4 regions of the Pseudodesulfovibrio cashew genome follow, and region 1 is predicted to be linked to each of the others. Evidence: predicted binding sites of a transcription regulator. Region 1 holds the regulator's gene; each other region holds the start of a gene.
The links. Region 1 encodes sigma-54, which starts transcription at its own class of promoters, with help from an activator protein. Its sites were predicted from a motif close to CTGGCACGGNNNNTGCTT; they were not measured.
Positions count from the first base shown of each region.

Region 2: a site for sigma-54 is predicted at 3,634-3,651, ahead of nifH (nitrogenase iron protein). Genes of this name have one in related genera too.
Region 3: a site for sigma-54 is predicted at 4,180-4,197, ahead of GM415_RS12640 (VgrG-related protein). Genes of this name have one in related genera too.
Region 4: a site for sigma-54 is predicted at 875-892, ahead of GM415_RS06200 (flagellar hook protein FlgE). Genes of this name have one in related genera too.

Region 1 covers NZ_CP046400.1:3,005,915-3,011,532, reverse strand. Annotated here, with positions in the region: gene GM415_RS13690 (PTS sugar transporter subunit IIB) at 1-260, opposite strand, end outside; gene GM415_RS13685 (PTS sugar transporter subunit IIA) at 268-714, opposite strand; gene rapZ (RNase adapter RapZ) at 711-1,592, opposite strand; gene GM415_RS13675 (PTS sugar transporter subunit IIA) at 1,614-2,063, opposite strand; gene hpf (ribosome hibernation-promoting factor, HPF/YfiA family) at 2,066-2,605, opposite strand; gene rpoN (RNA polymerase factor sigma-54) at 2,637-4,043, opposite strand; gene lptB (LPS export ABC transporter ATP-binding protein) at 4,289-5,014, opposite strand; gene lptA (lipopolysaccharide transport periplasmic protein LptA) at 5,015-5,618, opposite strand, start outside.
Region 2 covers NZ_CP046400.1:2,108,175-2,113,792, reverse strand. Annotated here, with positions in the region: gene nifK (nitrogenase molybdenum-iron protein subunit beta) at 1-301, opposite strand, end outside; gene nifD (nitrogenase molybdenum-iron protein alpha chain) at 321-1,958, opposite strand; gene GM415_RS09400 (P-II family nitrogen regulator) at 1,984-2,358, opposite strand; gene GM415_RS09395 (P-II family nitrogen regulator) at 2,358-2,711, opposite strand; gene nifH (nitrogenase iron protein) at 2,760-3,587, opposite strand; gene GM415_RS09385 (LeuA family protein) at 3,909-5,006, shown strand; gene GM415_RS09380 (hypothetical protein) at 5,021-5,218, shown strand; gene GM415_RS09375 (hypothetical protein) at 5,234-5,618, shown strand, end outside.
Region 3 covers NZ_CP046400.1:2,800,614-2,806,231, forward strand. Annotated here, with positions in the region: gene GM415_RS12625 (tetratricopeptide repeat protein) at 1-2,211, shown strand, start outside; gene gpmA (2,3-diphosphoglycerate-dependent phosphoglycerate mutase) at 2,289-3,035, shown strand; gene mutY (A/G-specific adenine glycosylase) at 3,048-4,148, shown strand; gene GM415_RS12640 (VgrG-related protein) at 4,251-5,228, shown strand; gene GM415_RS12645 (NFACT RNA binding domain-containing protein) at 5,280-5,618, opposite strand, start outside.
Region 4 covers NZ_CP046400.1:1,398,952-1,404,569, forward strand. Annotated here, with positions in the region: gene GM415_RS06200 (flagellar hook protein FlgE) at 1-777, opposite strand, end outside; gene GM415_RS06205 (OmpH/Skp family outer membrane protein) at 1,059-1,589, shown strand; gene GM415_RS06210 (Hpt domain-containing protein) at 1,665-2,009, opposite strand; gene GM415_RS06215 (glycosyltransferase family 4 protein) at 2,092-3,219, opposite strand; gene GM415_RS06220 (HoxN/HupN/NixA family nickel/cobalt transporter) at 3,322-4,764, opposite strand; gene GM415_RS06225 (substrate-binding periplasmic protein) at 4,880-5,602, shown strand.

The DNA.
Region 1 (5,618 bases):
GGACAGCTAGAAAAAAGAACCAGAACCGATGCAGACTCCTTGCCCGAAAAAATGGCCTGCATCTCACCGGCCAGGTTCTCAATCGAGACAAATCGGCTGGTGACGCTCTGCGGAATAGCCAAGGACATGATTTCCTGTTGCAACGCGTCAACGGAGAGCTCGTCGTTGGCGACGATCACTGTCTCAGCCCCTGTATACGGCAACCAAGTCTCGATGATCTGGCCATGGATGAGCCGGTTGTCTATACGCACGAGTGTCATGGGTCTGCTATTTTCTGGTTTTTTTCCGCAACATGGCACCCGCAACCTTGATGCCCTGCACACCTGCGGATTTGGCGTTTTCCGCCAGTGCGTCCAGGTTCATGGCGCGGGCTTGCAAGGTCGCCACGAGCATGGGCAGGTTGACGCCGGTGATCACTTCAAGGTTCTCATCGTCCATCAGGGAAAGCGACATGGTCGTTGGAGAGCCTCCGAAGAGATCGGTCAAAACCATCACTCCCCTTCCCTTTTCCACGGACCGGATGGCCTTCTGGATGGCTTCCATGGTTTCGTCCACGCCGAGTTCCACATCAACCCCTATGGCCAGGCAATCATCCTGAGGGCCGAGCACCATCTCGGCGGCCAGGAGCAAAGCCTGACCGAAATTGCCGTGGGTAACCACCACCACGCCGACCTGCGGCTTGTTTTTCTTCCGGTCCTTGTCGGGCATACTCATCCCAATTCCATGTGTCTGTGTTCAATGGTGACTGCATACCCTTTTTCCCGGAGGGTCGCCAGCACCGATTCGGCGACCGAGACCGAGCGGTGCCTGCCGCCCGTGCAACCGAGGGCCAGGGTGATGCGATACCGCCCCTCGTCCGCATACAGGGGCAACATGTATAAAATAAATTCCAGAAATTTCTTGTTGAATCCCGCGCCGACATCACTGCCCAGGACATAATCCTGAATGGCCTTGTCCTGACCTGAGAGTGGACGCAGTTCTTTTTCGAAATAGGGATTGGGCAGGAAACGCAGATCGAAAACAAAGTCCGCCTCGGTGGGGACACCATATTTGAACCCGAAGGTGATGATGTGCACGCGCATCCCCTTCCCGAGCTCCTTGATGGCCGTCCACTTTTCCTGAATTACCCGGCGCAGGTCGTGCACGGAGTATTGGGTTGTATCCAACACCAAGTCCGCATTTCTGCGGATGGGCTCCAGGAGTCCCCGTTCCTTTTCCAAGGCCTGCTCAAGGCCAAGGGACTGACTTTCCAGCGGATGCAGTCGACGCGTGGTTGCGTAACGGCGCACCAATTCAGTCTGCTTGGTTTCGAGGAAGATTACCTGGGGGCTGACGCCAATCTCGGCCAGTTGCTCAAGAGCCGCGTTCCAGCAATCGGTGAATTCCATCTGGCGCATGTCCATGCCCAGGACGAGCCCACGATATTTGGAATCCTGATTGAAAATAAGCTCAGCAATTTTGGCGGCCATACCAGCCGGCAAGCCGTCGATGCAAAAGAAACCGAGATCCTCAAAGACCTTGAGGGCGGTACTTTTTCCGGAACCGGAAAGACCGGTAACCACAACAACGGGGAAATTGCGTGCAGAACTCAACAGATCGCTTCCTTCATCGGATTAAACGTCCTGAAGCAGGTTCCACAACTCGTCCCGCCCTTCGGCTTCCAGAAAACGCTTGCGGAAGGCCTCATCTTTGAGCACACGGGAAATCTGCGCCAGAATGCGCAGATGAAGCCCGGCCATCTGTTCCGGGGCCAAAACAAGAAAGAAGATGAAACACGGCCTGTGGTCCAGGGCCTCGAAGTCGACGCCCTCGGGACTCCGGCCCGCCACCACGATGACCTTCTCGAGGTTTTCCAATTTGCCGTGGGGGATGGCGATGCCGTCGCCGATGCCGGTCGTACCGAGCCGCTCCCGATCAAGAAGGACACGGACCGCATGGTCCGTGTCCACTTCGGGTTCGGTTTTGCCCACAGGGGCTATGAGTTCCATCAGTACCCCCGACTTGGAATCGGAGGTGAGGTTGGGAAGGATGAGATCCTTCACCAGGTAGTCACCGAGTTTCATAATTAGTGTCCAGGATCGATCAGGCCGTAGTCGCCGTTCTTCCGCTTATAGATTACGTTGACACCCTCGGTCTCCGCATTGAGGAAAACGAGGAATTCATTATCGAGTGAATTGAGCTGTTCCGCCGCCTCGTCCACGGACATGGGCTTGGCCTCGTAAGAGTCGGTGCCCACAATGGTCGGGCCGGAAACGCCGGCTGTCTCCTCGAAAGAGAGGAAGTTCATCATCACCTTGTTGCCCCGCGCCTGCCGGGGGCGATCCTTCATCTTTTCGCGCATCCTTCGCAGTTGCGCCTCGAGCTTGTCGAGCACCATGTCGATGGTGGAATACATGTCTTCGGAGTCTTCATATGCCGATATATGGATTGCGTCCGCGTTGAGAATGACATCTGCCTTATGGCGGAACTTGTCGACCAGCAGGTTCACCTGAAGATCGGCCTCGGAGTCGGAAACGAACTTGGCCACCTTTTCAAAACGCTTCTGCGCATAACCCTTGAGATGATCAGACGGGTCGAAGTTCTTGAAAGTGAAGCTTATGTTCATACTCTACCTCCTGGTTATAAGTCCAACAAGATCAGAAGTATTGCTTGCGCTTTGAAGATGAGGCGATACCCATTGCAGAACGATACTTGGCGACGGTGCGCCGGGCGATGTTAACATCCAGCTTCTCCTTCAGTATCTCGCCGATTTTTTCATCGCTCAGTGGTTTCTTCGCATCTTCCTCGGCGATCATCTGCTTGATGAGCGCCTTGACGCTTTCCGAACCCACCTGGGAACCGTCATTCAAATCCAGCGCACTGTTGAAGAAGAACTTCAACTCGAAAATACCGTGCGGCGTGGACACATACTTGCTTGTGGTAATGCGGCTCACCGTGGACTCGTGCATCTCGATATCTTCGGCAACCTCCTTAAGTATCAATGGTCTGAGCTTGGTTACGCCCTCTTCAAAGAACTCCCGTTGAAAACGGACAATACTCTCAACTACTTTATACAAGGTTCTTTGGCGTTGGTACAGACTTTTCATCAACCATGCGGCAGAACGCATCTTTTCCTGAAAATAGTCCTTTTCCTTGTCTTTGGCGCCTTTCATGGAATCCATGTAAAAAGAATTCATCTGCAAGCGAGGCAGACCATCCTCGTTGAGAATGATCACGAACTCGTCGCCGTACTTGTAGACGAAGACGTCAGGGCTGACGTAATGCGGCTCGGTGGAAGAAAAATTGGTGCCCGGCATGGGATCCAAGGTCTGGAGGAGATCAAGGTATTCCTTGAGTTCTTCCATGGAAATCTTGAACTTTCGCGCCAGGGGCTTGTAACGGTTCTTTTCCAGGTCCTCAAGGTGATCCCTGACCAGCGACTCGAGAATGGGGTCATCGTAACCGAGTACCTCCATCTGGACGAGCAGACACTCCTGAGGAGTACGCGCGCCCACACCAACGGGATCGAGACGCTTGATCCGCTCGATCACGGAATCGATCTCCTCCTCAGTGGCCGAAACCATGGACATGATCTCTTCGTTGGAGGCCTGGAGGTACCCGTTGTGGTCCACATTGCCGATAACGGTTTCACCGATGGCCACTTCCCGTTCGGTAAAATTGGAAAGCCGCATCTGCCAGTTGAGATGCCCTTCAAGTGAGGGCTTGGATGCCAGCCGAGCCTCAAAGGAAAGCCCCTCTTCCGGCACCTCGGAGTCACGAGCCATGGCCTGCTTGGAGGTACTGGAGAACTCGCCCAGGTAATTTTCCCAGTCGGCTGTGCGTACAAGCTCTTCCTCGGCCTGGGATTCGGTCAGGGTTTCCTTCTCCCGAATCTCGGTCTCGGTCTCGGTCTCATCGAGAAATGGATTCTCCATGAGTTCCTGCTGCACCGTTTCCAGAAGCTCAAGACGGGAAAGCTGCAGCAGTTTGATGGCCTGCTGCAACTGGGGCGTCATGACCAGCTGCTGAGAAAGCTTGAGTTGTTGCCTGAGTTCAAGGCCCATAGTTATCAGGCCTCATCCGCGGCAAACGCGCATATATACAATTCTATCTGCAAAATACTTTTTCCATCATTGAAGTTGGATTTCTTGAGATAAACTATGCCACATTGAGAGGAATGTTGCAAGAACATCCTGCTAACTCGTTGTGAGTATTGAATTAAAAGTGGAAGATATGGCACATGAAAGAATTGTACCAACCTTTCATGACGGTGTAAATCACCAAAGGTAAAAAAGGTGCCGAAAAGGCGTTACAGGCGGAAGTCTTCGCCAAGATAGATCTGACGAGCGCGGCTATCCTGCACGATCTCTGCAGGCGTCCCCTCAAGGATGACGGTCCCCTCGTACACAAGATACGCACGGTCACAAATATTGAGTGTTTCCCGAACGTTGTGGTCGGAAATAAGAATGCCGATGCCCATGGATTTGAGCACGGAAATGATCTCCTGAATATCGATGACGGCGATGGGATCAATCCCGGCAAAAGGTTCGTCCAGGAGAATGAACTGAGGGTCCATTATCAAAGCCCTGGCGATTTCCAGTCTGCGGCGCTCTCCGCCCGAGAGGAACATTGCCGCCTGGTCCGCCAGCTTGGTAATGGTGAACATCTCCATGAGTTCCTCGGCCCGGCGCTTCTGGGCCGCGGTATTGAGGGACGTCTGCTCGAGAATGATCTCCAGATTCTGCCGGACCGAGAGCTTCTTGAAGATGGAGCTCTCCTGCGGCAGATAGCTTACCCCCATGCGCGCCCGCTCGTGCAGCGGCTTCTCCGTAAGCTGGGTGCCGCTGAGGACCACCTGGCCGGTGTTGGGCTTGACGATGCCCACAAGCATGTAAAACGTCGTGGTCTTGCCCGCTCCGTTGGGACCAAGCAACCCGACGACCTCCTTGGGGTGCAATTCGAGATTAATGCCGTGCACGACCTCTTTCTGGCCGTAGCGCTTGGAGAGATTGGTGGCGACCAGTCCTGACTGCATCTATTGCACCTTGAGCTTGCTCGGCGCCATGAAGATGGCCTTGACGCGCTGTCCGTTGCCGCCGATCACTTCGCTGCGGTTCTCACGAACGTAAAAATTGATGACGTCGCCGGTCAGGCTGTTGGGACCGTCCTGAAGTTTGGGGTTTTGCTCCATCTTGAGGATCTGCTTGGCAACAAAATAGGTCACGCGACCAGCCTCACCCTCGGACTTGCCCTTCTTGGCCCGGACGTTCCCGTCGGCCACGATGCGGTCGATGGAGTCTGCGGAAAACTTCTTGCCGGTGCTGGACGACAGATAGGCGGAGAGCTTATCTGCCCAAAGGGTCAGGCCGCCGTGTTCCGCCACCACGTTCCCCACGAAGGAAACCACTTTTCCGCTCTCGTCGTAGACCATCCTGTCCGCAGATATCTTCACCGGGATGCGATTGGAATCCACGCCGAGGTTTTCCGTAGCCGAAGGCGGTGCGGAGGCCACGTTTGCCACAACCTCACCCTCTCCCTCGGCTTCCGCCACGACCGGCTTTTCCTCGCTTTTGGGTGCAGCCTGAGGCGCCGCTTCTACCCGTTCGAGATACTTGTCGTTGGCGTAACCGATGGCGCGG
Region 2 (5,618 bases), 900 kb from region 1:
TCACTTCCGGGTCGTAGACCGTGAAGATGTTGTTGATGGCCTGCAGCAGGTTGGCCTGGCCGCCGAAGACGGAAGCGCCTTCAGTGAACGAGCTGGTCGCCGCGGAGATGGGCTCCTTGTAGTGGCGGGTCAGCGCGGACCGGTGGTAGGCGCAGCAGCCCTGGGAGCCGTGGGAGTGCGGCAGGCATCCGTGGATACCGAGGGCCGCGTACATGGCGCCGATGGGCTGGCACGTCTTGGCCGGGTTGATCATGAGCGCCTTGCGCTCCTTGACTTCAGTGGGGGTATGTCTGAGTAACATTATCTTATATCTCCCTAGTTTATTCCCACACGAACGTGCCGGTCAGTTCGGGGTTTTCCTGCCAGGGGGCCTTCATGTAGGACCACACCTTGGAGTTCACGAGGCGGTCGATTTCCTTGTAGAAGTTGATCGCGCCCTTGAACCCGGCATAGGGGCCGCCGGAGTCGTAGCTGTGCAGCTGCTTCATGGGAACGCCGGACTTCTGGATGGAGAACTTCTCCTTGATACCGGCGCAGAAGATGTCCGGCTTGAGCAGTTCCACCAGCTTCTCGGCCTCGTACTGGTTGAGGTCATCGATGATGATGGTGCCCTTGTCCATCTGGTCGTTCATGCCCTCGTAGTGCTTGAACTGGTAACCGGCGTCTTCCAGGGCCTTGATCTCCTCGGGCTTCTTGCGCGGGGAGTAGAGTTCCGGATCGGCCTCGACATCGATTTCCTCAATGTTGCGGGAGTCGGCGTCGACGGTCAGGTTCGGGATGACCTGGCGGCCTTCGTAGTCGTCGCGGTGAGCGAACTCGTAACCGGCGGACAGGGTCTTCATGCCCATTTCGGAGAAGAGGTCCTGATAGTGGTGAGCGCGGGAACCACCGACGAACAGCATGGCGGTCTTGCCTTCGGTGCGCGGACGCACGTCGGCGGCAACAGCCTCAACTTCCGGCATTTCCTCGGCGATGACTTCCTCGATGCGGTCGATGAGCTTCTTGTCGCCGAAGTACTGGCCGATCTTGCGCAGGGACTTGGCGGTGGAAGCGGCGCCGATGAAGTTCACCTTGATCCACGGGATGCCGTACTTGGTCTCGAGCATGTCGGCCACGTAGTTGATGGAACGGTGGCACATGACGCAGCTCAGGTCGGCGTGCTGGGCGGAGGCGAACTGATCGTAAGAGGAGTTGCCGGAGAAGGTGGCGAGGTTGGTGATGCCGCACTTCTTGAGGATGCGGTCGATCTCGAAACCGTCACCGCCGATGTTGTACTCGCCGAGGAGGTTGATCTTGTATTCCTCAGTGCGGGGCTCGGTGTTTTCGCCCACGAGGTGGGTGAAGACCTGGTTGTTGGCGATGTGGTGACCGGCGGACTGGGACACGCCCTTGTAGCCTTCACAGGAGAAGGCGAAGACGTTGCAGTCGCCGAACTCGGCCTTTTTCTTCTTGCACACGGCGTGAATGTCATCACCGATGAGACCCACCGGGCAGGTTGCGAAGACGCAGATGCCCTTGGGGTGGAAGAGGTCGTAGGCTTCCTGGATGGCGGCCGCGAGCTTCTTCTCACCGCCGAAGATGATGTCGGAGTCCTGCATGTCCGTGGAGAAACAGTAGGGCATGTAGTTCTCACCGTCTTCGCCGGCGTCGGTCTGGTTGCGGCGGGTAAGCCAGGAGTAGAATCCGCAGCCGATGGGGCCGTGGGTGATGTTCACGATGTCGCGGGTGGGGCCCATGATAACGCCCTTGCAGCCCGCGTAGGTGCAACCGCGCATGGTGATGATGCCGGGGATGGTGCGGACGTTGGCCAGAATTTCCGGCGGCGCCTCGCTTTCCGTGGCTTCGTTGATCATTATCTGCTTGGCGCGCTTTCTCGCCACCTTCGGAGGATACTTCGCGAGAAGCTCTTCCTTGATATCGGTGGGCATGAACTGCACAACCTTTTTCGTCTTGGCCATGTATTTTCTCTCCTTCTTCGACGGCCTAGGCGATGGCCTTTTCACCGGTTTCAGAGGTTCTGACGCGGACAGCGTCACCTATGGGGAGGACAAAAATCTTGCCGTCGCCGGGCTTGCCGGTCTGGTTGACTTCGGTGATGGCTTCCACCACGTCCTCGACCATGTCGCTGGGGACAACGACGGTAACCATGCGCTTGGGATAGAGCTTGCCTTTTTCACCGAGGACCGAGGCGGCTTCTTCGTAGCCGGACTCCGCGCCTTCGACGACTGCGGCATTGACGAACCCCTTGCCTCGGCCCTGTGCTTCGTGGACGAAGAAGGCGTCGACGCCTGCCTTGGTCAAAGCGGCCTTGGTCTGGTTCATCATGTTCATGCGCACAACTGCGATGACTTCCTTCATTACGCGGCCTCCTCGCTGGCTGCGGCGGTTTCCTTGACGCCGGAGCTGATGGTGTAGACGTCTTCGACTTCAGTGACGAAGATCTTGCCGTCGCCGAAAGCACCCTTGGTGCCGGAGCGGGCAGCGTCCATGATGGTGGCGATGACGAAGTCCTTGTCGGCTGCGTTGACGACGCTCATGAGCATGGTCTTGGGGATTTCATCGTAAGTGACCTCACCGATCTTGATGCCGCGCTGCTTGCCGCGACCGGCCACGGAGTACTTGGTGACGGCGGGAAAGCCGTTGTCCATCAGGGCGGCCAAAACGTCGTCCGCTTTCTCGGGCCGTACAATCGCTCGAACCATGATCATCATTTTTCCTATCTCCTATCTTGCTTGGTTTATTGGTAATTGATTTGCCGATTAGGCTTCCATGATGCCGTAGTCGAGGAGCAACTGTTCCAGGTCTTCGATCTCCAGCGGGTTAGGAATGACGAACATTTCGTTCTCGTCGATGGCCTTGGCGAGACCACGGTACTGGTCGGCCTGGGGCACGGAGCCGTCCCATTCAATGACGGTCTTGCGGTTGATCTCGGCGCGCTGCACGTCGTTGTCACGGGGGACGAAGTAGATCATCTGGGTGCCCAGCTTGCTGGCCAGCTCGGTAATGAGATCGGCTTCGCGGTCGGTGTTACGGGAGTTGCAGATGAGGCCGCCGAGACGGACGCCGCCGGATTCGGCGTACTTCATGATGCCCTTGCAGATGTTGTTGGCAGCGTACATGGCCATCATCTCGCCGGAGCAGACGATGTAGATTTCCTGGGCCTTGCCGTCACGAATCGGCATGGCGAAGCCACCGCAGACAACATCGCCGAGGACGTCGTAGAAGGCGTAGTCGAGGCCTTCGGACTCTTCGTAGGCGCCCAGGGACTCCAGCATGTTGATGGAAGTGATGATGCCGCGACCGGCACAACCGACGCCGGGCTCCGGACCACCGGACTCAACACACCAGGTGCCGCCGTAACCGGGCTTGCGGATATCTTCCAGTTCCACGTCCTCGCCTTCTTCACGAAGGGTGTCGAGAACGGACTTCTGAGCCAGGCCGCCGAGCAGAAGACGGGTGGAGTCAGCCTTGGGGTCGCAACCGACGACCATGACTTTACGTCCCATTTCCGCCAGACCGGCGACAGTGTTCTGAGTGGTAGTGGACTTTCCGATTCCGCCCTTTCCGTAGATAGCTACTTTCCGCATGTTTTTCTCCTCCATGGGGTTTTCTTGCGTTGATGATTTCTCCCTATGGCAAAGGCCGTGCCAAACGTTGTCTAGACTGTTAAGCACTCGGAATAGCTATATTATTTTGGAAACAAAATGAAAAATATTTACCTACACAATTGTAGGTTACTACGCGAACAGGCCACAATGTTGTTGTAGCCTACAAAAGTGTATGTAGATTCGAAGTACCCACATCGGCACAAAAAGCTCATAAAATACAGCTTGATATAAAAACGAACACTTTTGGCACTGTTCCTGCTCAATGGATTGGCGACAGACAACACCAATCGGAGAGGCGACATGCTGATCGATACGACACTTAGGGAAGGAGCCCAGCTATTCGGAGCCTACTTCTCTATAGATAAGAGAGAAGAGATCGTCCTGGGCCTGGTAAGGCTGGGCGTGGACGAGATTGAACTGGGCTGGGTTGGCCAGGAAGGACTTGAAGAATTGATCCGGCGCATCAGACCCCGGGCCGCCCGGACCAGACTCAGCGTCTGGTCTCCCTGCCGCGAAGCCGATATCCGCACCGCCGCAGCCCTGAACGTGGACCGCGTGAACATCGGCGTACCCGTTTCCGACGCCCACATCGCCAGCAGGCTGCGCACCGACCGCGAAGGGTTGGCCCAGCGCCTGGCGAGCACCGTGCTCACCGCCACCCTGCTCGGCATTCCCTACATTTCCGTAGGTCTCGAAGACATCTCACGGGCCGACGAGGAGTTCGCCCTGAACATGGCCCTGCTGGCCGGGGATATGGGCGCATCCCGCGTCCGCCTCTCCGACTCGCTGGGGCTGCTCAATCCCAGGGAAACCGCCCGGCTCGTTGAGACCTTCCGCGCGCGGCTGGATCTCGACCTGGCCGTGCACTGCCACAACGACTTCGGCATGGCCACGGGCAACGCCGTGAGCGCCCTGGCCGCGGGCGCCGATTACGCCGACTGCTCGGTCCTGAGCATTGGAGAGCGCTCCGGCATCGCCGCCACCGAAGAACTTGCCGCCTATCTCGCCATCAAGGAGGAAAGCCATGGTTATCAGACTGAAGGGATTCGTGAACTCTGCCATACGGTGTCTCACGCTGCCGGGGTACCTGTCCCGAGGACAAAACCCATTGCCGGGAAAGATATCTTTGCGTGTGAGTCCGGCATCCACGCCCACGCTCTCAGCAAATCTCCGGCCCTTTTCGAGCCCTATTCCCCGGACGCCGTCGGCGCACGCCGCACTGTCGCGGTTGGCGGGAAAAGCGGGCGCGCAGCCGTTGCGCAGGCCCTTGACGAAAACGGCCTTGATTGCCCGGCACAAGAACTCCCGTCCCTGGTCGCAGAAGTAAGAAAGCTGGCCTGGGAACTGGAACGTCCGTTGACTTCACTGGAATTCGCCGAACTGGCGAAGCGAAATTAAGGAGGCGCTGAAGTATGCTGTTCAAGAAGCTCGGCTACAGTTTCTGCTGGATCTGTTTCATGTCCAATTCGGCCTATGCCGACGACATCGTGTCCATCCTGAAATCCGACGGAAGCACCGTTGGCCTTGCCTCGCTGCTTGCCGCCCTGCTCTTCGCCCTTCCCCTGTTGACCGGTGACCAACGTTGCCGCGCCAAAGCCCGAACCCGCTAGGCCAAGGAGGCAATCATGAAAGAAATCAGCACCAAATACGGCAACTTCATTCCCCAGCATACCGACAACGAGCTGCGCAGGAAGGAAATCCTGCCTATTACCTACCACGCCTCCGGCGCGGTCAAATCCCTGCCGCTGGAAAAGCAGGCTCTCGTCACCACCCCTGTGGGCGACATCCCCGCCGAGCTGATCACCTTCCACTCCAACGGCGGCATCAACCGAATTTTCCCGCTCAACGGCAAACTTTCGGGCTATTGGAGCCAGGACGACGAGGCCGCCCTGGCCGAACCCGTGACCATCGAGACTCCCATCGGGTCTATAACCGCCCGGATAATCAGCCTGAGTTTCTATGAAAACGAGGCGCTCCGCTCCGTCACCCTCTGGCCCGGCGACACCGTTT
Region 3 (5,618 bases), 210 kb from region 1:
GGCCTGGCTCCCGTTGAATGGTTCACCATGGTGGCCGACCAGGGTCTGGACTACGAAACCTTCTGCAAGTGGTATTACATCATAAAGCCCCTGGGGAGCCTGTCGGAAAAGGAAGCCAACAAGGGGTGGAGGGAACTTGTCCTTGAGATCGTCGAGCTGTTGAGGAGGCTTGGGCTCCGCTACATCTCAGACATGGAGAAGGGCGCCCTTATTCTGCCTCTTGAGAGCTTCCAATTGCTCAGATCCTTTTGCAGCGAGATGTTGAAGTTGATCAAGCGGCTCAAGGAGGATCCGGAAGGGGGCTACTGGCCTGTGGTTATGGCCGCCGTTCCGCAGCAGGAGTACGAGTTCACCTCGGACCTGCCTCAGAAGATCGGCCTGGATTGGAACAGGCTTTCGCCCGATTACCCCCATGTGCGCTTGGTAGATGGCTTTCTCCTCTCCGAGTGGTTCTATATGAGCGAGACCCGCTACGGGGTCGATGCGGTTTCCCTGGACTCGTGGTGCACCTTGGCTCTGCGTGAGGACGGGGGACGGCTGGATCATGGGACCATGCAGGTGGCCTTGGCCCACACTTTGGTGAACGGCGAGAATTCCCATTGTTTCTATTGCGGTCAGACAGGGCACAAGCCAAGGGATTGCCCGTCCAAGCAGTTGGAAAAGCCCCATCCCAAGGTCTGGCAGGAGCTTGCCAAGACCGACGTGAAGGATTTCACCAAGGGGTTCAGCGGAGTCGACGCCGCCGTGGCGGAAGAGGACGGGAGCGGGTCCATGCTCAAGCTGCTCAGTTCCCACAAGGGGCTGGAAAGCCTCATGCTCCGTGCGGTGTATGAAATCAACGCGCCGGCCCAGTTGCGCTTTCTGCGGATCGTCTGGCGTACGAGGGCCAAGGATTGGGTGGAAGGCATGCGCCAATTGGCGCCCCAGGAAGGAGATTTCGTCTGGGACGCTCTCCAGAGGATCGAGAGCGGGGACCTCGAGAACGCCGAGGTACAGATCAAGGAGGCCCAGCTCAAGTACCCACGGAGCTACCAGCCTCATTCCCTCTGGGGATTCTGGACTATGGAGAGCGGTGATACGAATCAGGCGCTCTTTCATTGGCAGGAAGCCGAGCGCATGAGCTACACGCCGTTGCAGCAAGGTTATTTTTCCTATCTTCAGGCGCGGTTACTCGAGGTTGACGGCAACTTGAAGGACGCCATCAACACGTATAAGCACGCCAATACCTATTCCCCCACCTGGGTCGATCCGGTCTACCGCCAGGGCGTGTGCATGGTAAAGATGGGGTTCACCGGCCAGGCCATGGACGTTTTCTCCGATCTCATCGAGCGAGACCCGCATATCTTCAACCGGATCCTCGTTGATCCCGAGTTGGACCGGGGCCGGGTCCAGCTCATGAGCGCGCTTTGGGAACGCTGGGCCGAGGCGGATGAAATGGTCTCCGCCGCAAAAGGGCGGGTCAGCGAGCTTCGGGACGATATTGCCCGGAGGTTCGACGAGAATCACAGTTATTACGAGCTGGGCCTGGAGGAGTTGGACCGGCTGGAGAAACTGGCCGTAACCAACAATTACGTGGCCTACCGGCAGTTGCTCCGGGGCACGGACAAATTCAAGCAGAATCTGGACGGTGAAGTCAGGCGTGAGATCAAACGGATCGACTCAAATCTGGATTACCAGGCTGAGCGAATCCGGGACATCCAGCATGAGGCCGCCTGGTTCCCGTTTCCCAAGTTGTTGTTGGAGTTCAACAAGGACTTCAACTTCTGTGTGGACAAGATCAACTGGATCAAAACGCAGCAGCTCAAGGAGCCCGACAAGTTCCGCAAGGCCCTCAAGTTCATTGACGAGATCGAGGAACACATAGAGTCCCTCCAGGGACGTCTGGTGACCCTGCGCATCGTCCGCGACAGCACGCTGTTCGTTCTCATGCTGGGGCGCAATTTCATTTGGTTCGAACTGTTGGGCCTGGGCCTTGCCCTGGCCGCCATCCCTGCGACCCTCTATTTCACCCAGGGGATGGAGGGGATATGGCTGCTGGACGCCATCCGAGAGCAGCGATGGGAGTTCTCCAAGGGTTTGGTGATCATTATTAGCGTCCTTTGCCTGGTCCTGGCCGTACTCAAGAGCGGCATCACCTTCGATAAGCGAAAGCGTGAATTGTTCGACCAGATCGAAAAGGAGATGAGCAAGTCCGCGCCCAAGCGATACTGAGCAGGGCTTCTCCTTCACATTGCCGCGCTTTGTGATATGTTGGCTCCATTAACAGGAAACAGGCATCGGAGGGCGGCATGCACAAATTGGTACTTGTCCGGCACGGGCAGAGCGAGTGGAATCTATCCAACCGGTTCACAGGCTGGACCGACGTGGACCTCACCGAACAGGGTATCGGCGAGGCCGTTTCCGGCGGGAAGCTTTTGCGCGAGGCCGGTTTCAGCTTCGATGTGGCCCACACCTCTTTTTTGAAGCGAGCCATCCGCACCCTCTGGCTGATTCAGGATGAGATGGACCTGCTTTGGCTTCCGGTGCAAAAGACATGGCGGCTCAACGAGCGCCACTATGGCGCGCTGCAAGGGTTGAACAAGGCGGAGACCGCCGCCAAATATGGCGACGAACAGGTCTTTGTCTGGCGTCGCAGTTTCGACGTGCCTCCGCCGGAGCTCGACCCTTCAGATGAACGTTCGCCCGCCAACGACCCTCGCTATGCAACCCTCGCTCCTGAAGAAATTCCGTTGAGCGAATCCCTCAAAAAGACCATCGACCGGACAATGCCCTACTGGTTCAAGGTCATCGAGCCGCAGATTCGGGCGGACCGTCGGGTGCTGATCGTGGCTCATGGCAACTCCCTGCGCGGCTTGGTAAAATACCTTGACGGCATGAGCGATGAGGAGATTACCCAACTGAATATACCCACCGGTGTGCCCCTGGTTTACGAGCTGGATGAGAACCTCAGGCCGCTTACCCATTACTACCTGGGCGATCCCGAAGCCGTGGCCAAGGCCGCCGAAGCGGTTGCCAATCAGGCCAAGGGAGGGTAATTCCCAACCGTCATGGACGGAACACGATTCACCCGAAACCTGCTCGATTGGTACGACGCCAATCGTCGCGATCTGCCTTGGCGCGACGACCCTGGTCCCTATCCCGTCTGGATTTCCGAGATAATGGCCCAGCAGACTCAGATGGACCGAGTGGTGGAATATCACCGGCGCTGGATGCGTCATTATCCCGACCCGGAAGCCTTGGCCAAGGCTCCGGAGGAAGCTGTGCTCAAGTCCTGGGAAGGGCTGGGTTACTACAACCGTGCCAGGAATATTCGCAAGGCTGCCGCACGCATCGTCGATGAGTTCGGCGGTGAGTTCCCTTCAGATCCGGCGGTCATCCGTTCTCTCCCTGGCATCGGCGAATACACGGCCGGTGCCATCGCCAGCATCGCCTTTGGTCAGCCCGTCCCTGCCATTGACGCCAACGTGCTACGTGTTTTCGCTCGCGTTTTGGATATCGATACTCCCATCCGGGAGAAGGCGGGCAGGGGGCAGGTCGAAGCGTGCGTGCGAGAACTGTTGCCCGAGGACCGGCCCGGCGACTTCAACCAGGCGCTCATGGAGCTTGGGGCGCTGGTCTGCTCCCGGCTTCCCGATTGTCCGGTCTGCCCGGTCAAGGAACATTGTCTTGCCCATGCGCGGGGCACCATCGGCGCGCGTCCCGTCCTGCCCCCGGGCAAGGACATCATCCGTATTAACATGGCCACAGGCGTGCTTGTTCACGAGGGACAGGCGCTCATACAGAAGCGCAGGCCCGACGACGTTTGGCCCGGACTGTGGGAATTTCCCGGTGGTTGCCTCGAACAGGGAGAAACCCCTGAGGAGGCGCTCGTGCGGGAATACCGTGAAGAGGTGGAGCTGGACGTGGTCCCCGAGGAGAAGATCACGGTGGTGGCTTATTCCTACACGCGTTATCGGGTGACCATGCATTGCTACCTGTGCCGTCCGGCCAACGGGGATGTTCCGGCTCCGGTTTTCAACGCGGCGGTGGAAGGTGGGTTTGTGCAACCTGCGTCCCTGGCGGATTATGCCTTCCCCTCCGGGCATCGTCGGCTCATCGATTTCATGCGCAACGATTTGCGTTTCGCTGAATTGTTCCGTCTCTCCTGATATCATCCCGTCATGCTTGGAGGTGTGGCCGTAGGCACGCCCCTTGCTTGTTTCCCTGCGCAGGCGTGTGTCCAGCCAAAACTTTGACGCAGGAGAAGCGACATGTCTTTCGGGCCAATCGAACAATATAACGCCCTGGCCGCCATGCAGTCAGGCAAGGGCGGCGGTAATCCCGTCCGCAACGTTCAATTGCAGGCGGCTTTCGATACTCAGATGCGCACGGCACAGAGTCTTTTCGGAGAAGGGTCTACAGAATACGGGGAGGGGAGCGCTTCCCGCGGGTTCGATATGGGCATCCTCAACGACGCCATGATGTTCGAAGCCCTGTCCACCATCTCCCGGCTGATGCGCGACGAGGCGGGGCTGCCGCGTCAGGTCGCCGTCTCTCGCAAGATGGCCGGGACCACGCAGGCCCCTGTTGCCGCGCCACTGCCTGAAGCCCCTAATGTCGGTAGCCTGTCGGCTCGTTTCGAGTCCGGTAGCGACGGCGTTGCCACCATAGGCTACGACCGCGTTGGTGGCACCTCCTACGGCAAGTATCAGATTGCGTCCAAGCCCGGCAGTATGGACCGTTTCCTGACTTATCTCGACGCGGAAGCGCCGGAGCTCGCCACCCGCTTGCGTCAGGCCGGTCCAACCGACACCGGTTCCAAGGAAGGCGGCATGCCTGAGGCCTGGAAGGAGATTGCCGCGCAGCAGCCCGAGCGGTTTGAAAAATTACAGCATGATTTCATAGCCACCGAGACCTATGATCCGGCCCGCAACATGATTTTCAAGCAGACCGGACTGGATTTCGACAATGCACCGCCCGCCCTGCGCGAGGTCCTCTGGTCCACGGCTGTCCAGCATGGCCCCACGGGCGCGGCCCGCATTTTCAACAAAGTCATAGATCGGTTCGTCGGACAGGTAAGCGAAGGCAAGTTCGACGCCAAGCTTATTGAGGGCGTCTACGATACGCGCAAGACCCAGTTCGGTTCCTCTACGCAACGGGTGCGCAGGGCCGTGGCCAATCGCCTGAATGAGGAAAAACAGATCGCCCTGAACATGCTGGGCGAGACCAGCCTCAACCGGATCGTGTAGGGCGTTTCCAAGAACAGTTTTTTCAGGCCGGGTATGTTGCCCGGCCTTTTTTCATGCCAGCTTTTCTTCGAGGGACGGGTCCAGGTCCACGCGCAGGGAGCCCTGCTTGGCGTCGACCATGACCTGGCCCTGAGCGAACCCCTTGACCTTGCGCACGTCCTTGACCAGGGCGTACATGATCTCAGCCTTGCCGTCGTCCCGGCGATAGCTCTTCAGGCCGCAGAGGATGGCCGCCTCGGCCAGGGTGGATTCCGGCACCTCGTGGCCGGGGTGATCCCGCTTGAGGATTACGTGCGAGCTGGGGCCGTCCGCAATGTGAAACCAGTAGTCGAAGGGCGAGGCCGCCTTGCTCAACATCTGGTGGTTGGCCTGCTTGTTCTTGCCCCTGAT
Region 4 (5,618 bases), 1.6 Mb from region 1:
CGAGGCTGCCACCGGGTCGAAGTAGATGGTCAGGTCCCGCTCGTTGCCGTCCTCATCGTACACGGCCAGGCTGGAGGAATAGGATGGATTGTTGTCCCCGAAGGGCGATCCCGCGTTGCTCAGGCTGCCGTCGTAGCTTTCGAGCATGGCGAAGAAGGGATTGGTTTCGCTGGTGTGCAGGTCGGTGGCCAGGGCGTCCAGTGTGGTAACCATCTCCAGGCTGGTGGTGACCTTGGGCTCGGAGCGGACCATGCGCAGCTCCTGGCCGTCGATGACCACGTCGTCGTAAGGAAGCTGGATGTCGGACACCGTGGTGGAGACCTCTCCCGTGTCGCGGTCGATGGCGTATCCCTGCAGACGGTAGTCGTGCGGGTCCACCAGGTAGGCCTCGTTATTGAACCGGAAATCCCCGGCCCGGGTAAAGTGGGACGGGCCGGTCGTCACCTCGCTGCCGGTGACCTTGCGGACCCCGAAGAAGCCGTTGCCCGTGATGGCCATGTCGGTGACCGTGTTGGAACTCTCCAGTCCGCCTTCCTGAAAGACGTTGCGGATCTCGCCCACGCCCACGCCCATGCCGATCTGGCTGAAGGAGTAGGCTCCGCTTTCGTAGGACGCCCCCCCCGATGACATCTGTTGGCTTAAAAGGTCGGTGAACTGGGCATCCGCCTTCTTGTACCCGACGGTGGAGAGATTGGCGAGGTTGTTGCCAACAACCTGCATCCTGTCTCCATGTGCGATGACGCCCGTAGCGCCCACATATAGACTACCGAAACTCATACTGTCCTCCGATCCGGCTGCTGCCGGATGTGGCTGGGAAACGACCGGGAGACCAATCCCGGAAAAAAATTCCCCGATTCCTTCTCGCAGAGAACAGAAGCAAGGGGTGTGCCATGCAAAAAGACACATGATCCTGAGGGGTAATGAAGGCAAATTGGTGGAAAAACATGCCATCGGACCGGCAAGAACGGTATTCTCCTTGCCATGTGCACCAACCATGGGTAGGGTTGCGCCACTTGAAAAAGGCCTGACGCAAACCAGAAACAACGGAGATACCGAATATGCAACGGACCTTGACCCTGCTCGGCGCAGCGTTGATCAGCCTCATGATTCTTGCCGGATGTGACCAGAAGCCCGGCGTCACCATCGGGGTGGTGGACGAAGCCGCCGTTTTCCAGAAGAACCAGGCTGCCAGCAAGGCTATGGCCTATCTTCAGGAGCTGGGCGCTCCCCTTCAGGAAAAGGCGGAGGCCGCCTACAAGCAAATGCAGAAGGAACAGACCGAGGAGAACGTGGCTGCCTACAAAGCCGCCATGGGCGAACTCCAGAACGTCATGCGCGGCGAGGAACGTCGCCTCGTGGAGCTCATCGACGCCAAGCTGAACGAGGTGCTCGACACCTACCGCGAACAGAAGGGACTGACCGTTATCCTGTCCAAGGAGTCGGTGGTTTCCGCTTCCTCCACCATTGACGTCACCGACGACGTGGTGGCCGCCATGAACGCGGTGGAGATCGACTTCACTCCCCCGGCCAAGGCTGCTGCCGAAAAGGAAGAGCCCGCCGGTAACGAGACCAAGGAAGGCAAGGAATAGTTTCATCCATTCCGCACAATAAAAGGGCCGTCGACATTGCCGGCGGCCCTTTTATTGTGCGGAATGGATGCGGGATCAACTGTTGATGTAGTCGTTCATCTCGTCGTGGGCGGTGTCGAGCAGGTCGCTGAAGCGGCTGAAATGCTCCCGGGTGGCGTCGAGGTTTTCGTCCTTTGCCGATATCTCCATGGCCAGAGCCAGGGAAACCAGTGCGTCGGAGCGGATCACTCCGCACATGCCCTTGAGCGAGTGCGCCATCTTGGCGGCTTCGCCCGCGTCATCGTTTGCCAGCGCCTCTCTCAAAGACGCGGTCCTCACCGGACTGTCCTCCATGAACGCGGCCAACAGCTCCCGGGCCAACTCATCGTCGTCCGCCAGGCTCCTCAGGAAGTTTTTCAGGTCGAAAATGCTTTGCGTCATGGGCTCTTCTCCTTATTGGTACCAGTAACCAATTCCTAACATCCCCTTAGCGCTAATGAAAGTATAATAACGCTTCGAATGCTCAGGCGGCATAAATCCGTTCGTAGCATTCCACCATGGCAGAGAGGGAAAAACGTTCGGCGATGCGTAAACGCGCCGCCTGACCCATGGTGCGGAGCGCTCCCGGCTCCAGGGCAGCCAACCGGGAAAGGGCCGTCGCCAGCGCCGCCGGGTCACCCGGAGGCACGGTCACCCCGGTCTCTCCCGCCAGCAGAGCGGCATCGCCCACGTCGGTGACCACGTTGGGGACGCCGCAGGCCATGGCCTCGCCCACCGCGCCCGGAAAACTTTCGCCCAGGGATGAGGATACGTGAATGTCCATGGCCGCCATGAGCCGGGGCACGTCGGCCCGTTCACCCAGCAGGCGCACCCGTGCTGGGTCGAGTCCGGATTCGGCGAGCCATGTGGCCAGGTCCAGGTTATCGTGGTCCATGCCCCGCCCGGCGAAGACAAAGACCGTCTCCCTGTCGGACTGCACCGCTGCCGCGGCGCGAATCATGGTTTGGTGGTCCTTCATGGGGTCGAAGCGCGCCACCTGGCCTATGATCAGGCTGTCGGAGTCGACAGACAGCTCCCGCCGTACTTCCTCGCGCGCTGCCGGGTCCGGTTTGAACCGGTCGATGTCGAAGCCGTTGTGCACGACTTCGAATCGTTTGGGATGGTATCCCAGTTCCTGATGGAATCGTTTCGCGTCGTGGGAGTTGGTCAGGATCAGGTCCGGCAGGCCGGAGAGGGCCGCGCAGGCTCTCAGCGTCAGGCCGGTCAGCCGCCGGTACTCCTCAAGGGCCATGTAGGAGCAGCGGATATTCCAGGCGACCTTGGGGCCGCCGCCCAGAGGGAAGGCCAGCTTCGCGGCCATCAGTCCGGCCAGGTCGGCGTGGTAGAGCCATGTCTGGATCAGGTCCGGACGCCAGGAGCGGATCAGCCGCACCAGTTTGAACAGGCCCGCCGGAGACGGCACGCCCCGGCGCATGTCCAGGGAGTCCACCTCGATGCCCGCACCCGAGAGCTGCTCGCCAACAGGTCCGGGGGGAATGAGGCTGACCACTCTGGATTCGAAGCGGTTCGGGTTCATGCCGGAGCACAGCCTGTAGAGCATGGTTTCCGCGCCCCCCACGTCGAGGCCTGTGATGACGTGCAGAATCTTCATGGTGATGGGTCGTTGCCTATCATTATATAAGGTAAATGACCACAGCCGCGAGAGCGCCCCCGCTCCGGGTGCTCCGTCACGGGATTGTTGCCGGGGAATCTTTTAGTGCCAGCCGGTGCTGCCCGCGAACAGGACCGCGCCGAAGATTGCGATGGCTGCCGCCCCGCACAGGGAAAGACCGGCGCGCAGGACGCGGAAGGCGGTCCGGTTGGTTCGGGTCGCGCCGAGGGTGGCGGAGCGTGCGGCCACGGCTCCCCAGGCGAAGAGGGTCGTGGTCAGCCCCATGCCCGCGGCCATGACCACAAGGGCCGCAATCCCCGCCGGGAGAATGTTCTGGCCGATGGAGAAGGCGAGGATCACTGCCGCGCCGGGACAGGGGACCAGTCCGGTAATCAGGGCAACCGTGAGGACTTTGCGCGTATCCGGCCTCTCCTCCGCGGCCTCTCCTTCCGGGGAGCAGCCGTTCGACGCTGCGCCCCTGCCCCGGATCACGTCCAGCACGGCCTTGGCGAAGAGGACAAGCCCCATGAGCGCAAGCAGCCCGTAACTGGCGGGCTGGAGTGCGCGTGACGCCTCGGCAAAGCCGCCCATGCCCGTGGAGAAGATCAGGTAGGCCACGGTGACCGCCGCCGCTGCCGAGCCCATGTGCGCGAAGGTGATGGCGTTGCCCATCAGCGCGCCGGTCCACAGGGAGCCGGGGTTGGCCAGGAAGTACGAACAGACAACCGTCTTGCCGTGCCCCGGCCCCACCGCGTGGACCACGCCGTAGAGAAACGAGAGGCCGAGAAAGAGCCAGAGGGCGGAGCCCAGGGGATCGGCCTTGATGTCCATGCCCAGGCCGTTGAGCCTGAGGGTCAGCTCCTTTTGCACGGTGCGGACCAGGGACATGAGCCGCTCCATGAGGCCGGGTGCTCCGGCGTCTGCCACTGCGGGGAGATCCGTAGCACCGCCCGGGGATGCGGAAAGGGACAGGTGTACCGCCTCGGGCACGATGAACTGCCAGTATTTCTGGTCCTTGGCCGGAAGCACCGTGTGCGAGACCTGCGCCCCGCCGTCCACCTTGAAGCGGAGTGCTTCCTTCACCAGCAGGATGTCCGTGTAGTAGTCCTTGTCGAATACTGCGGCGCGGAAGTCCTTCACCTGGTCGAAGGGGAGCCCTATAGGGACGGAGAATTCATAAACCAGGCGGCCATCGGACAGAGATGCCCTGAAGTTCGTGACTTCGGTGATCGGGATGCGTTTGCCGCCGTTTTCGATGAAGGTGAAGTAGCCGTAGTTGGCCAGGTAGGCGAACGCCCCTTTTTTGATGGTCTCCTGGCCGGAAGTCAAAGCCAGGGTTTCGGCGGTCAGGTCCACGTCGGCGAGGATGGCGTTGGTGAAGATCTCGTCGAACAGCCAGCGCTCTTCCATGGAGCGCAGGCCGCTTTCGTCGATGTGGAAGGTCAGGGAGGCGTCCACATAAACGTGCGGATGGGCGGAGACGGAAGGGGCAGCGGATAGGAGCGTCACCCAAAGCAGTAAGAGGGTCAGGCAGCGGGCTGTCATCCGGGGGATGTACGGCAGCGCAAGGGGGATGGCAAGGGATATTGGCGTGCGCTTGTCAACGGGCGAGATTGGGCCTAAAGTTAAATCTAATAGGAATTTTTCTTGGTTAGGTAAAATGAGACGATACACCGCCATTCTCTGCCTGGCCTGGGTGTTGTTGCTTGCCGGGAGTCCGGCTGAAGCGCAGAGCCTGCGCCTGGTGACCCTGTCACTGCCGCCGTTCGGCTTCCTCAAGGGGAATCGGATCGCGGGACTCGCGCACGAGTTGGGACAGGCCATCGCCGAAGACGCGGGGTACGAGGTCGAGGAAACCCTGGTCAGTGTGACTCGGGGCATGCGCGAGGTTGAAACGGGTAGCTGTGACATGGTGCTCATGCTCCCCGGGCCGGAAATCGAGCAGCATGCCAAAAACCTGGGCGACGTGATGGAAATGGAAGTGGTCATCCTCGGCCGGGCCGGAGTGCGGCTCGAATCCCTGCAGGATGTTCGGGGCAAGCGTTTGGCCCAGGTGCGCGGGGCGCGCTATGACGAGCGGATCTCGCGGAAGAACGGCATGATCGTTTACGCGACGGAAAATTATGTCCAGAGCCTCAAGCTGCTTGTGGCGCGCAGGGTGGATTTTGCGCTGGGGCCCAGGCTGGGCCTTATCGCCGCAGCCGAGCGGCTCGGCCTCCCCAGGCGGGCGCTCGGGCGTCCCTTGCAACTCTCCGTACTGCGTGCGGCGTTGTTTGTCAGCGACAAGACCGGGCCGGAGATGCGTCGCCGTCTGGCCGAAGCCAGGCAACGTCTGATGGATAGCGGGAGACTTTCGGAGATTGTACGGAATTATCGAAAATAACGAGGGTGACACCGGC